Regions from separate parts of the Streptomyces speibonae genome, predicted to be linked through region 1. Evidence: predicted binding sites of a transcription regulator. Region 1 holds the regulator's gene; each other region holds the start of a gene.
The links. The regulator HrcA, encoded in region 1, represses chaperone genes, less so after heat shock. The targets are predictions, from matches to a motif close to TTNGCACTCNGNNNNNCNGAGTGCNAA.

Region 1 (4,421 bases):
CTCGCCGGCCAGCTGATGGGCGTAGACGCCGACCGCGGCGGGGTCGGCGGTCTCCGGCTGCGGCAGGAAGAGGTTGACTCCGAAGGGCCGTGCGGTCAGCCCTCGCAACTGCTTGATCTCCTGGTACATCCCGTCCGCGGTCTTGTACCCGGCGGCCAGGAAACCGAGCCCGCCCGCCTCGGACACGGCCGCGGCGAGCTGTGGCACGGCGACACCGCCCGCCATCGGCGCCTGCACGATGGGGTGCGGGAAGAGATCGGTCGGTACGGAGGACATGACGGCATGTTGTCACGTCCCCCGGCCAACTCCGAATCGTCCCTTCCCCTTGGCATAAGCCACTTTTCGGCAGGGCCGCGGACACGAGCCCCACGGCCGTCCGCAGACGCCGTCACCGCCCGTTGAACGCGTCCTTCAACCGCGAGAACAACCCCTGCTGTCCGGGCTGACTGTGCCCACCCGGGGGCCGACCCCCGGACCCCCAGCAGCACACCACCACGACCCCGGCGCCACCCGGTCACCGCCCGTTGAACGCATCCTTCAACCGCGAGAACAACCCCTGCTGCCCAGGCTGACTGTGCCCACCCGGGGGCCGACCCCCGGACCCCCAGCAGCACACCACCACGACCCCGGCGCCACCCGGTCACCGCCCGTTGAACGCATCCTTCAACCGCGAGAACAACCCCTGCTGCCCAGGCTGACTGTGCCCACCCGGGGGCCGACCCCCGGACCCCCAGCAGCACACCACCACGACCCCGGCGCCACCCGGTCACCGCCCGTTGAACGCATCCTTCAACCGCGAGAACAACCCCTGCTGTCCGGGTTGGAACTGCCCCGTCGGGCGTTCCTCGCCGCGGAGTTTGGCCAGTTCGCGCAGGAGGCGTTCCTGTTCGGGGTCGAGCTTGGTCGGGGTCTGGACCTCGACGTGGACGATGAGGTCGCCCCGGCCGCCGCCGCGCAGGTGGGTGACGCCCCGGCCGTGCAGCGGGATCGACTGGCCGGACTGGGTGCCGGGCCGGATGTCGACCTCCTCCATGCCGTCCAGCGTCTCCAGCGGCACCTTGGTGCCGAGGGCCGCCGCGGTCATCGGGATGGTGACCGTGCAGTGCAGGTCGTCGCCGCGCCGCTGGAAGGTGGCGTGCGGGAGTTCGTGGATCTCCACGTACAGGTCGCCGGCCGGGCCGCCGCCGGGTCCGACCTCGCCCTCGCCGGCCAGCTGGATCCGGGTGCCGTTGTCGACACCGGCCGGGATCTTGACCGTGAGCGTGCGCCGGGAGCGGATGCGTCCGTCGCCCGCGCACTCCGGGCACGGGGTGGGGACGACGGTGCCGAAGCCCTGGCACTGCGGGCAGGGGCGGGACGTCATGACCTGGCCCAGGAAGGACCGCGTGACCTGCGAGACCTCACCGCGGCCGCGGCACATGTCACAGGTCTGCGCGCTGGTGCCGGGCGCGGCGCCCTCGCCGTTGCAGGTGGTGCAGACGACCGCCGTGTCGACCTGGATGTCCTTGGTGGTGCCGAACGCGGCCTCGTCCAGCTCCACCTCGATGCGGATCATCGCGTCCTGGCCCCGGCGGGTGCGCGAGCGCGGCCCGCGCTGCGACGCCGTGCCGAAGAACGCGTCCATGATGTCGGAGAAGTTGCCGAAGCCGCCGGCTCCGAAGCCGCCCGCGCCACCGCCGCCGCCGGCCTGCGAGAGCGGGTCGCCGCCGAGGTCGTAGACCTGCTTCTTCTGCGGGTCCGACAGCACCTCGTAGGCGGCGTTGATCTCCTTGAACCGCTCCTGCGTCTTCGGATCAGGATTGACGTCCGGATGCAGCTCGCGGGCGAGCCGCCGGAAGGCCTTCTTGATCTCCTCCTGCGACGCGTCGCGGCGCACGCCGAGTACGGCGTAGTAGTCCGTGGCCACTACGACTCCGCCAGGATCTGTCCGACGTACCGTGCCACTGCGCGTACCGCTCCCATCGTTCCCGGGTAGTCCATGCGGGTCGGTCCGACCACGCCGAGCTTGGCAACAGCCTCGCCGCCCGAACCGTAGCCGACCGACACGACGGACGTTGAGTTGAGTCCTTCGTGGGCGTTCTCATGACCGATTCGGACGGTCACGCCCGGATCCTTCGCCTCGCCGAGCAGCTTGAGGAGCACGACCTGCTCCTCCAGCGCCTCAAGGACGGGCCGGATCGTGAGGGGGAAGTCATGTCCGAAGCGGGTGAGATTGGCGGTACCGCCGATCATCAGCCGCTCCTCGTTCTCCTCGACGAGCGTCTCCAGGAGGGTGGAGAGCACCGTGGAAACCGTACCGCGGTCCTCGGCCTCGAAGCCCTCCGGGAGGTCCTCCACCAGACTCGGCACATCCGTGAACCGGCGGCCCGCTACCCGGCTGTTCAGCCGCGCCCGCAGGTCCGCCAGGGACGACTCGCCGAACGGCGCCGGGCAGTCGACCATGCGCTGCTCGACCCGGCCGGTGTCCGTGATCAGCACCAGCATCAGCCGCGCGGGCGCCATCGACAGCAGCTCCACGTGCCGCACCGTGGACCGGGTCAGCGACGGGTACTGCACGACGGCGACCTGCCGGGTGAGCTGCGCGAGCAGCCGTACGGTCCGGGCGACCACGTCGTCGAGGTCGACGGCGCCCTCGAGGAAGTTCTGGATGGCGCGCCGCTCGGGCGCGGTCATCGGCTTGACGCCGGCGAGCTTGTCGACGAACAGCCGGTAACCCTTGTCGGTGGGGATGCGCCCGGCGCTGGTGTGCGGCTGGGCGATGAAGCCCTCCTCCTCCAGGGCCGCCATGTCGTTGCGCACGGTGGCCGGGGAGACGCCGAGGTTGTGCCGCTCGGTGAGCGCCTTGGAGCCGACCGGCTCCTCGGTGCCCACGTAGTCCTGGACGATGGCGCGCAGTACCTGGAGCCTGCGTTCACTGAGCATCGCGCACACCTCCAGTAGCTGTCCGCCCGGTCATGTCTCTGGCACTCTTCGCACGCGAGTGCCAGACTTCCCCGGCCCAGTGTACGGCCGGGGGGTACGCACCGGGCAAGGCCGGTCCCGCCGCCCGTCGTGCCGGGCGGCGGTGTCCTCGATAGCGTCCCGTCATGACCGTGACTTGGGAAGAGTCGGGATGGGAGCAAGTGGCGCCGGGGGTGGGCCGGCGCCGGCTGCCCGGGTGGGACTGCACGGCGGGGCTCGTGGTGGGGTCGGGCGGCGTGCTGCTCGTCGACGCGGGGTCCGCGCCGGCGGAGGGCGCACGGTTGCGGGCGGAGGCGCAGGCGCTCACCGGCCGCCGTGTGACGCATCTCGCGCTCACCCATCCCCACTTCGACCACATTTTCGGGGCGGGGGCCTTCGCGGGCGCGGAGGTGTTCGGCGCGGTGGGCATGGACACCGTGCTGACGGCGCGGGGGCGGGCGGAGCTGCGCGCGGACGCGGTGCGCCACGGGCTGGACGCGCGGGTCGCGGAGGAGGCGGTGGACGCGCTGGTCCCGCCCCGGCACATGGTGAGCGGCGAGTGGACGCTCGACCTGGGGCCGGCGGGCGACCGGCCGGTGCTGCTGGCGAACGTGGGCCCGGGCCACACCGCCCACGATCTCGTGGTCCTGGTCCCCGGCGACCCGGAGGTGGTGTTCTGCGGCGACCTGGTGGAGGAGTCCGGGGAGCCGCAGGCCGGGCCCGACGCCGTACCGGAGCGGTGGCCGGCCGCGCTGGACCGGCTGCTGGCGCTGGGCGGCGAGGACGCGCGGTACGTGCCCGGTCACGGAGCGGTGGTCGACGCGTCGTTCGTGCGGGCCCAACGCGACGCGCTGGCACGGCGTTTCGGCGTGTCGGACTGATCACGGCGGGCGAAATCCTCGTATCGTCGCGGGAATGCGCCAGTACTCCGCCGATCTGACCCCTCCGTGGAAGAAGCCGCAGCCCGTCCCGGAGGTGGCCGCCGAGCCCGGGCTGGTGGTGGAGGAACCCGGCTCCGGCTTCTGCGGCGCGGTGATCCGCTGCGAGGCGGGGACGGTGACGCTGGAGGACCGCTTCGGCAAGCACCGGGTGTTCCCGCTGGAGCCGCGGGGGTTCCTGCTCGAGGGGCGCGTGGTGACGCTGGTGCGGCCGGCGTCCGGCCCGGCCCGGCCCACCCGTACGGCGTCGGGGTCGGTGGCCGTTCCCGGCGCACGGGCGCGGGTGGCCCGCGCGGGGCGCATCTACGTGGAGGGGCGGCACGACGCCGAGCTGGTCGAGAAGGTGTGGGGCGACGACCTGCGGATCGAGGGGGTGGTCGTGGAGTACCTGGAGGGTGTGGACGACCTGCCGTCGATCGTGGCGGACTTCGCGCCCGGTCCGGACGCGCGGCTGGGCGTGCTGGTGGACCATCTGGTCCCCGGCTCCAAGGAGTGGCGCATCGCGGAGTCGGTGACGAGCGAGCACGCCCTGGTGGTGGGCCA
Region 2 (4,421 bases), 1.2 Mb from region 1:
CGTGCCGGACCGCCGAGACGATCGCGCCGACCGTCGTCTCCTCGTTCAGCGCGGGCAGCACCACGCTCACCGTCTGGCCCGTGGCACGCTTCGCCGCCAGGATCCGGTGGAGCGGTCGGTCGGCCACGGACCACGAGCGCTCGGTCAGCCAGCGCTCGACTTCTTCCAGCACGCTCCCGGCTCCTCACTGGCCTCGTGATCCATCTCGCGGTTCGGACGGACTGTCTCCACCTTCCAGGCCTTCGGTTACAGTCTTGAACAACGCCGATGACCATCGCATGCCGGGGTCGTCGCGCGGACAACTGAACACCGCTCATCCAGAGGGGCAGAGGGATACGGCCCGATGAAGCCCCGGCAACCCTCCAGTCGGTTCTTGTCACAGGGACGTGGCGAGGCTCCCGGCTAGGGAAGGTGCCAAATCCGTCTCACGGCGAGATGCGTCGTGAGGAAGATGAGGAGAAAGGGCCTCGCCTCACATGGCTGTGCAGACTGTCGCAAGCACCACCGACTCCGCCGCCGCGAACTCCGTCGACCTCGGCCCCGCCGCCGCGCTGTCCTGCCGCGAATGCGGTCACCGCGTGCCGCTCGGCCCGGTCTTCGCCTGCGAGGAGTGTTTCGGCCCGCTGGAGATCGCCTACGACTTCTCGGCCTACGACACCGAGGAGCTCCGGGGGCGCATCGAAGCGGGCCCCGCGAACATCTGGCGCTACGCGCCGCTGCTGCCCGTCCCGGCGGACGTGGCGACCAAGCCGAACCTGAACCCCGGCTGGACCAAGCTCGTCCAGGCCGACAACCTCGCCCGCGAGCTGGGCGTCACCGGCGGCCTGTACATCAAGGACGACTCCGGCAACCCGACGCACTCCTTCAAGGACCGCGTCGTGGCCCAGGCCCTCGAGGCCGCGCGCGCCTTCGGCTTCACCACCCTGTCCTGCTCCTCGACCGGCAACCTGGCCGGCGCGGTCGGCGCCGCCGCCGCCCGCGCGGGGCTGCGCTCCTGCGTGTTCATCCCGCACGACCTGGAGCAGGGCAAGGTCGTCATGGCCGCCGTCTACGGCGGGGAGCTCGTCGGCATCGAGGGCAACTACGACGACGTGAACCGTTTCTGCTCCGAGCTGATCGGCGACCCGGCCGGCGAGGGCTGGGGCTTCGTCAACGTCAACCTGCGGCCGTACTACGCGGAGGGGTCCAAGACCCTCGCGTACGAGATCTGCGAGCAGCTGGGATGGCGGCTGCCCGACCAGATCGTCGTGCCGATCGCCTCCGGCTCGCAGCTCACGAAGATCGACAAGGGGCTTCAGGAGCTGATCAGGCTCGGGCTCGTCGAGGACCGGCCGTACAAGATCTTCGGCGCCCAGGCGGAGGGCTGTTCGCCGGTGTCCACCGCGTACAAGGCCGGGCACGACGTCGTACGTCCGCAGAAGCCGGACACGATCGCCAAGTCGCTGGCGATCGGGAACCCGGCGGACGGGCCGTACGTCCTGGACATCGCGCGGCGCACGGGCGGTGCGGTGGAGGACGTCACCGACGAGCAGATCGTCGAGGCGATCAAGACGCTCGCGCGGACCGAGGGGATCTTCGCGGAGACCGCGGGGGGCGTCACGGTCGGCGTGACGAAGAAGCTCCTCGGGAGCGGTGTGCTCGACCCGTCCCTGACCACGGTCGTGCTGAACACGGGTGATGGTCTGAAGACGCTGGACGCGGTGGCCGGCACGGGGCTGACGGCGACGATCCGTCCGAGCCTGGAGTCGTTCCGTGAAGCCGGGCTTGTCTGAGTTGTTCGGCTTGTCTGAGTTTTTCGTCTGCGGGGCTGTTGGCACCTGACCGGAGGTTTCAAAAGTGAGCGTTACTGTTCGGATCCCTACCATCTTGCGCACCTACACCGGCGGCAAGGCCGAGGTGACCGCCGAGGGGGCCACCCTCGGGGAGGTCATCTCCGATCTGGAGAAGAACCACACGGGCATCGCCGCCCGGGTCCTGGACGACCAGGGCAAGCTGCGGCGGTTCGTCAACGTCTACGTGAACGACGACGACGTGCGGTTCGAGCAGGGGCTGGAGACGGCCACCCCGGACGGCGCCGGTGTGTCGATCATCCCGGCGGTGGCCGGCGGCTGATCATTACCTTCGGTAATGACGGTGACCGAACGTAGGGGAACCTGCCCCTTCCGTAAGAGATGCGGAGGGGGCAATTCCGTGGGGTTGAACGCGGTAGGGTTGGGGAACGCGCTCCTGATCCACTGATCGAGCACCCTGAATTTCTGCCGCACGCCCGACTGGAAGTAGCCAAAGTCTGGGCCCTTCTCGCGGCATTTGTGCCGATTGTCCGGCCCGACTTGCCCTGAATTCAGACGAATTCTCGCCACATTCCGGACCGGCGGCGTCCAGATTTCTCGTCCGATTGACCTGTTGCAGACGGCAGTTGGACAGATACATTCAGCCGCGGTCGACGCGTTCCGGCGCACGCCCCCAACCGTTGGGGGGTGAGGTCTGACCCGGATCCGCGAAGTGTGGATCTGTGCAAGGGCCAGTAATAGGGGAGTTAGGCATGGCTCAGGGCACCGTCAAGTGGTTCAACGCGGAGAAGGGGTACGGCTTCATCGCGGTCGACGGTGGTGCGGATGTTTTCGTCCACTACAGCGCGATTCAGATGGACGGCTACCGCACCCTCGAAGAAGGCCAGCGGGTCGAGTTCGAGATCTCGCAGGGCCAGAAGGGCCCGCAGGCCGACATGGTTCGTGTCAGCGCCTGAACGCGCTACCGGCCGCTAGAATCTTCTGCCGGTGAAGGGCCCGTCCCCCTCGGGGTGCGGGCCCTTCACCATGCCCTTCACCATGCCCTTCACCATGCCCGCCCTCGCCGCTCCGCGCCGTCCGCGCGCGGCTGAGCGCTCCCGTGTGCGCCCCCTGGGCGCTTGCGCCCACCCGTCACCCGACCGCCACCCCACGACGAGCCCGCTTCGCGGGCGCGCCTTGCACTCGGGTGGGTCGAGTGCTAATCATTGGCGTTAGCACTCTGATGGTGAGAGTGACAACGAGGACCGGGTCGGTGAGGCCCGCGGGCCGTGTGGGGCAAGGAACCACGGGGCCGGCGAGCCGTCCGTCGCGGGCGCGGGCGCGGTCCGAAGGAATCACCCCCAGTCCTGGAGGGACCACTTCACATGGCCAAGATCATCGCGTTCGACGAGGAGGCGCGGCGCGGCCTCGAGCGCGGCATGAACCAGCTCGCGGACGCCGTGAAGGTGACGCTCGGCCCCAAGGGCCGCAACGTCGTCCTCGAGAAGAAGTGGGGCGCCCCCACGATCACCAACGATGGTGTCTCCATCGCCAAGGAGATCGAGCTCGAGGACGCGTACGAGAAGATCGGCGCCGAGCTGGTCAAGGAAGTCGCCAAGAAGACGGACGACGTCGCCGGTGACGGTACGACCACCGCGACCGTGCTCGCCCAGGCCCTGGTCAAGGAGGGCCTGCGCAACGTTGCCGCCGGTGCCAACCCGATGGCCCTGAAGCGCGGTATCGAGAAGGCCGTCGAGGCCGTCTCCGCCGCCCTGCTGGAGCAGGCCAAGGACGTCGAGACCAAGGAGCAGATCGCCTCCACGGCCTCCATCTCCGCCGCCGACACCCAGATCGGCGAGCTCATCGCCGAGGCCATGGACAAGGTCGGCAAGGAAGGCGTCATCACCGTCGAGGAGTCCCAGACCTTCGGTCTGGAGCTGGAGCTCACCGAGGGTATGCGCTTCGACAAGGGCTACATCTCGGCGTACTTCGCCACCGACATGGAGCGTATGGAGGCCGTCCTCGACGACCCGTACATCCTGATCGCGAACTCCAAGATCTCCAACGTCAAGGACCTGCTCCCGCTCCTGGAGAAGGTCATGCAGTCGGGCAAGCCGCTGCTGATCATCGCCGAGGACGTCGAGGGCGAGGCCCTGTCGACCCTGGTCGTCAACAAGATCCGCGGCACCTTCAAGTCCGTCGCCGTCAAGGCCCCGGGCTTCGGTGACCGCCGCAAGGCCATGCTCGGCGACATCGCGATCCTCACGGGCGGCGAGGTCATCTCCGAGGAGGTCGGCCTCAAGCTGGAGAACGCCACGCTCGACCTGCTCGGCAAGGCCCGCAAGGTCGTCATCACCAAGGACGAGACCACCATCGTCGACGGTGCCGGCTCCGCGGACCAGGTCCAGGGCCGCGTGAACCAGATCCGCGCCGAGATCGAGAACAGCGACTCGGACTACGACCGCGAGAAGCTGCAGGAGCGCCTGGCGAAGCTCGCCGGCGGTGTCGCGGTCATCAAGGCCGGTGCCGCCACCGAGGTGGAGCTCAAGGAGCGCAAGCACCGCATCGAGGACGCCGTGCGCAACGCCAAGGCGGCCGTCGAGGAGGGCATCGTCGCCGGTGGCGGCGTGGCCCTGCTCCAGGCCACCCAGG
Region 3 (4,421 bases), 2.5 Mb from region 1:
GTGAGTACGCCTCGGGGTCGAAAACGCGCCCCCGGCCCCCGCGCCGGGCCGGGTCGGCGAACACGGCGTCGTACCCGGCCGTGTCCACCTCCGTCACGTCCGCCTCGCGCACCTCGATCAGCCCGGCGAGGCCCAGCGCGTCGGCGTTCGCCCGCGCCGCCGCCGCGGTGAGCGGGTCCCGGTCCACCGCCAGGACCCGGATCCCGGCCCGGGCCAGCGCGATCGCGTCCCCTCCGATCCCGCAGCACAGGTCGGCCACGGAGGTCACCCCGAGCTCCCTGAACCGCTCCGCCCGGTACGCCGCCACACTCGCCCGGGTCGACTGCTCGACCCCGTTCGGCGTGAAGAACATCCGGGCCGCGTCCCGCTCCCCGAACTTCGCCACCGCCCGCTGCCGCAGCCGCGCCTGGCCGAGGGCCGCCGAGACCAGTGCGGCGGGGTGCTCACGACGCAGCCGGGTCGCGACGGTGAGTTCGTGCGCCGGGTCGGTGTCGCGCACCTCGTCGAGGAGGGCACGGCCTTCGGGGGTGAGGAGGGGAGCGAGGTCGTTCACCGGGTCATTGTGGGCCAGTCGGTGGACCGTGCGCCTCCGGCGGCGGTGTCGGGCCGGGTCCGGCCCTCGGGGCTGCGAGGATCCGGCCCCATGCGAGCAGTAGGACAAAACGATAAAAAGCTGCCGTCGCGTGGCGCTCGGACCGGTCTGGCCGTCCTTGCGCTCGCCGCCATCGCCTCGGGCTGCGGACAGGGCGGCACCGACACCGAACCGGCGAGCGGCCAGCAGCCCCTCCAGGCGCCGCCGGCCCGCGCACTCGACGCCTACGCCACCAAGCTGCGCGCCGCGCACGCCGCCCGGGCCGCCGCCGCGAAGCGCTGGGGCCTCAAGCGCGTGCCCCTGACCGCCCCGCCGCCCCCGGAGAAGAAGCCGGAGATCACCACCCGGGACGGCTTCGAGGTCGACGGCCACCGCCGGCTGGGGCTGCCGCCGGTCTTCACCACCGTCCCCACGAAGGAGAAGATCCTCTTCCTCACCATCGACGACGGCGAGGAGAAGGACCCGGCCTTCCTGCGGATGATGCGCGAACTGAAGATCCCCTACACCGCCTTCCTCAGCGACTACCTCGTCAAGGAGGACTACGGCTACTTCAAGAAGATGCGGGACACGGGCGTCGGCCTGCACAACCACACCCTGCACCACCCCTACCTCCCCGCCCTGTCCCGCGCCCGCCAGAAGCGCGAGATCTGCGGCATGCAGAAGATCATCGAGAAGCGCTACGGCAAGCGCCCCGCCCTCTTCCGGCCGCCCTACGGCAACTATGACAAGGACACCCTGCGCGTCGCGAAGTCCTGCGGGATCACCCACGTCCCCCTCTGGAACGAGGAGGTCTTCGTCGACCACTGGGAGTACCGCGAGTGGGATCGGTCGCTGCACCCCGGCGACATCGTCCTGACCCACTTCCGCGGCCGCGACGACTGGGACGGGACGATGCCGGACATGGTCCGCCGCTTCCTGAACAAGATCACGGCCGAGGGGTACGCGGTGGCGCGGCTGGAGGACTACCTGTGAACCCGCGGAGGGCCCCGGCCGCGGCCCTCCTGCTGGCCCTGACCGCCGGATGCGCCTCGCCGGACGCGCCGGACCGGGCGACCGCACCGGACGGCCGGGCCGCCCCGGTCTCCGCACCGGCCGGCGCGACGGGCGGCGCGCGTGCGGACCTCCCGCCCGTGGTCGACCACGTCCCGACCGACGACCCGGTCGTCTTCCTCACCTACGACGACGGCGCCGAACGCGACCCCCGCTTCATCGACCTGGTGCGCGAGCGCCGGCTCCCCGTCAGCATGTTCCTCACGGACAGTGTGGTGGGCCCCGGCTACGCCCACTTCGCCCGGCTGCGCGCGGTCGGCGCGAGCCTGCAGAACCACACCCTCGACCACGCCGCCCTGCGCGGTCTGCCCCACGCCGGACAGCGCGCCGAGATCTGCGGCCAGCAGCGCAAGCTCAAGTCCCGCTTCGGCATCCGCCCGCGCCTCTTCCGCCCGCCCTACGGCACGTACGACACCACCACCCTGCGCGCCGCCGCCGACTGCGGTATCGCCGCGGTGGTGCTGTGGCGGGCGGTCCTGGAACCCGACGGCCACCTCACCTACACCCGCGGCCCCCACCACCTGAACCCCGGCGACATCGTCTCCGTACCGTCGGGCGAGGCGCCGAGACTGTCCCTGGCGGAACGGACCGAGGGGCTGCTGGAGGAGCTGGAGGAGCGGGGGCTGAGGGTGGGCAGGCTGGAGGACTACGTGGGATGAGCCACCGCCGCACCGCCGCCGCCGGCTGCGCGACCGCGCGCCGGAACACGCCTTCCACTCCCGACGCGCCGCACGGCAATTGGCACTCCGCTTGACCGAGTGCTAATCACAGTCATAGTCTCAGGTCTGGCACTCCCCCCTGGAGAGTGCCAACACACGCGACGGGCAGGTCCGGCACCCGCGACGACGGATCCACCTGGTCGCCACCTCAGACAGTTAACCCCGTGAGATCTCCGAAGGGGGAGGTCGGATCGTGACGACCGCCAGCTCCAAGGTTGCCATCAAGCCGCTCGAGGACCGCATCGTGGTCCAGCCGCTCGACGCCGAGCAGACCACGGCTTCAGGCCTGGTCATTCCGGACACCGCCAAGGAGAAGCCCCAGGAGGGCGTCGTCCTGGCCATCGGTCCGGGCCGCATCGAGGACGGCAAGCGCGTCGAACTCGACGTGAAGGTCGGCGACGTCGTTCTGTACAGCAAGTACGGCGGCACCGAGGTCAAGTACAACGGCGAGGAGTACCTCGTCCTCTCGGCCCGCGACGTCCTCGCGATCGTCGAGAAGTAAGGGGGCCCGGGGCGACGCCCCGGCCACCCGGCCTCGAAGCAGGCATTTTTTGCTCGACACCGCGCCCCTGGCCCCAGCACTCCGACAAGGAGCCGGGCGCAGGGGCGCAGTGATTTCACCCAGATTTCCGAGAGGGCTCCCGCTGCCATGGCGAAGATCCTGAAGTTCGACGAGGACGCCCGTCGCGCCCTCGAGCGCGGCGTCAACCAGCTTGCCGACACGGTGAAGGTGACGATCGGCCCGAAGGGCCGCAACGTCGTCATCGACAAGAAGTTCGGCGCTCCCACGATCACCAACGACGGTGTCACGATCGCCCGCGAGGTGGAGATCGAGGACCCGTACGAGAACCTCGGCGCGCAGCTGGTGAAGGAGGTGGCGACCAAGACCAACGACATCGCGGGTGACGGCACCACCACCGCCACCGTGCTGGCCCAGGCGCTGGTCCGCGAGGGCCTGAAGAACGTCGCCGCCGGTGCCTCCCCGGCGCTGCTGAAGAAGGGCATCGACGCCGCCGTCGCCGCGGTCTCCGAGGACCTGCTCGCCTCGGCCCGCCCGATCGACGAGAAGTCCGACATCGCCGCCGTCGCCGCCCTGTCCGCCCAGGACCAGCAGGTCGGCGAGCTCATTGCCGAGGCGATGGACAAGGTCGGCAAGGACGGCGTCATCACCGTCGAGGAGTCCAACACCTTCGGTCTTGAGCTGGACTTCACCGAGGGCATGGCCTTCGACAAGGGCTACCTGTCGCCGTACTTCGTGACGGACCAGGAGCGCATGGAGGCCGTCCTCGACGACCCCTATATCCTCATCACCCAGGGCAAGATCTCCTCCATCGCGGAGGCGCTGCCGCTGCTGGAGAAGGTCATCCAGGCCAACGCCTCCAAGCCGCTGCTGATCATCGCCGAGGACGTCGAGGGCGAGGCCCTGTCGACCCTGGTCGTCAACAAGATCCGCGGCACCTTCAACGCGGTCGCGGTCAAGGCCCCGGGCTTCGGTGACCGCCGCAAGGCGATGCTGCAGGACATGGCCGTCCTCACCGGCGCCACGGTCGTCTCCGAGGAGGTCGGCCTCAAGCTCGACCAGGTCGGCCTGGACGTGCTGGGCACCGCCCGCCGCGTGACCGTCACCAAGGACGACACCACGGTCGTCGACGGCGGCGGCAAGAAGGAGGACGTCCAGGGCCGGGTCGCCCAGATCAAGGCCGAGATCGAGACCACCGACTCCGACTGGGACCGCGAGAAGCTCCAGGAGCGCCTCGCGAAGCTGGCCGGCGGCGTGTGCGTCATCCGCGTGGGTGCCGCCACCGAGGTCGAGCTGAAGGAGCGCAAGCACCGTCTGGAGGACGCCATCTCCGCGACCCGCGCCGCGGTCGAGGAGGGCATCGTCTCCGGTGGCGGCTCCGCGCTGGTTCACGCCGTCAAGGTCCTCGAGGGCAACCTCGACAAGAGCGGTGACGAGGCCACCGGTGTCTCCGTGGTCCGCAAGGCCGCCGTCGAGCCGCTGCGCTGGATCGCCGAGAACGCCGGGCTCGAGGGCTACGTCATCGTCTCCAAGGTCGCCG

Region 2: the regulator HrcA is predicted to act here: its motif matches at 2,966-2,992, upstream of groL (chaperonin GroEL).
Region 3: the regulator HrcA is predicted to act here: its motif matches at 2,381-2,407, upstream of groES (co-chaperone GroES).

The regions. Positions count from the first base shown of each region.
Region 1 covers NZ_OZ480260.1:5,753,357-5,757,777, reverse strand. Annotated here, with positions in the region: gene AC5L3C_RS25710 (nitronate monooxygenase) at 1-276, opposite strand, end outside; gene dnaJ (molecular chaperone DnaJ) at 767-1,906, opposite strand; gene hrcA (heat-inducible transcriptional repressor HrcA) at 1,906-2,922, opposite strand; gene AC5L3C_RS25695 (MBL fold metallo-hydrolase) at 3,087-3,821, shown strand; gene AC5L3C_RS25690 (DUF3097 domain-containing protein) at 3,856-4,421, shown strand, end outside.
Region 2 covers NZ_OZ480260.1:4,511,728-4,516,148, forward strand. Annotated here, with positions in the region: gene AC5L3C_RS20530 (glucosyl-3-phosphoglycerate synthase) at 1-172, opposite strand, end outside; SAM riboswitch class I at 311-458, shown strand; gene thrC (threonine synthase) at 477-1,772, shown strand; gene AC5L3C_RS20540 (ubiquitin-like small modifier protein 1) at 1,837-2,112, shown strand; gene AC5L3C_RS20545 (cold-shock protein) at 2,543-2,746, shown strand; gene groL (chaperonin GroEL) at 3,155-4,421, shown strand, end outside.
Region 3 covers NZ_OZ480260.1:3,270,877-3,275,297, reverse strand. Annotated here, with positions in the region: gene AC5L3C_RS14495 (THUMP-like domain-containing protein) at 1-553, opposite strand, end outside; gene AC5L3C_RS14490 (polysaccharide deacetylase family protein) at 644-1,564, shown strand; gene AC5L3C_RS14485 (polysaccharide deacetylase family protein) at 1,561-2,301, shown strand; gene groES (co-chaperone GroES) at 2,555-2,863, shown strand; gene groL (chaperonin GroEL) at 3,011-4,421, shown strand, end outside.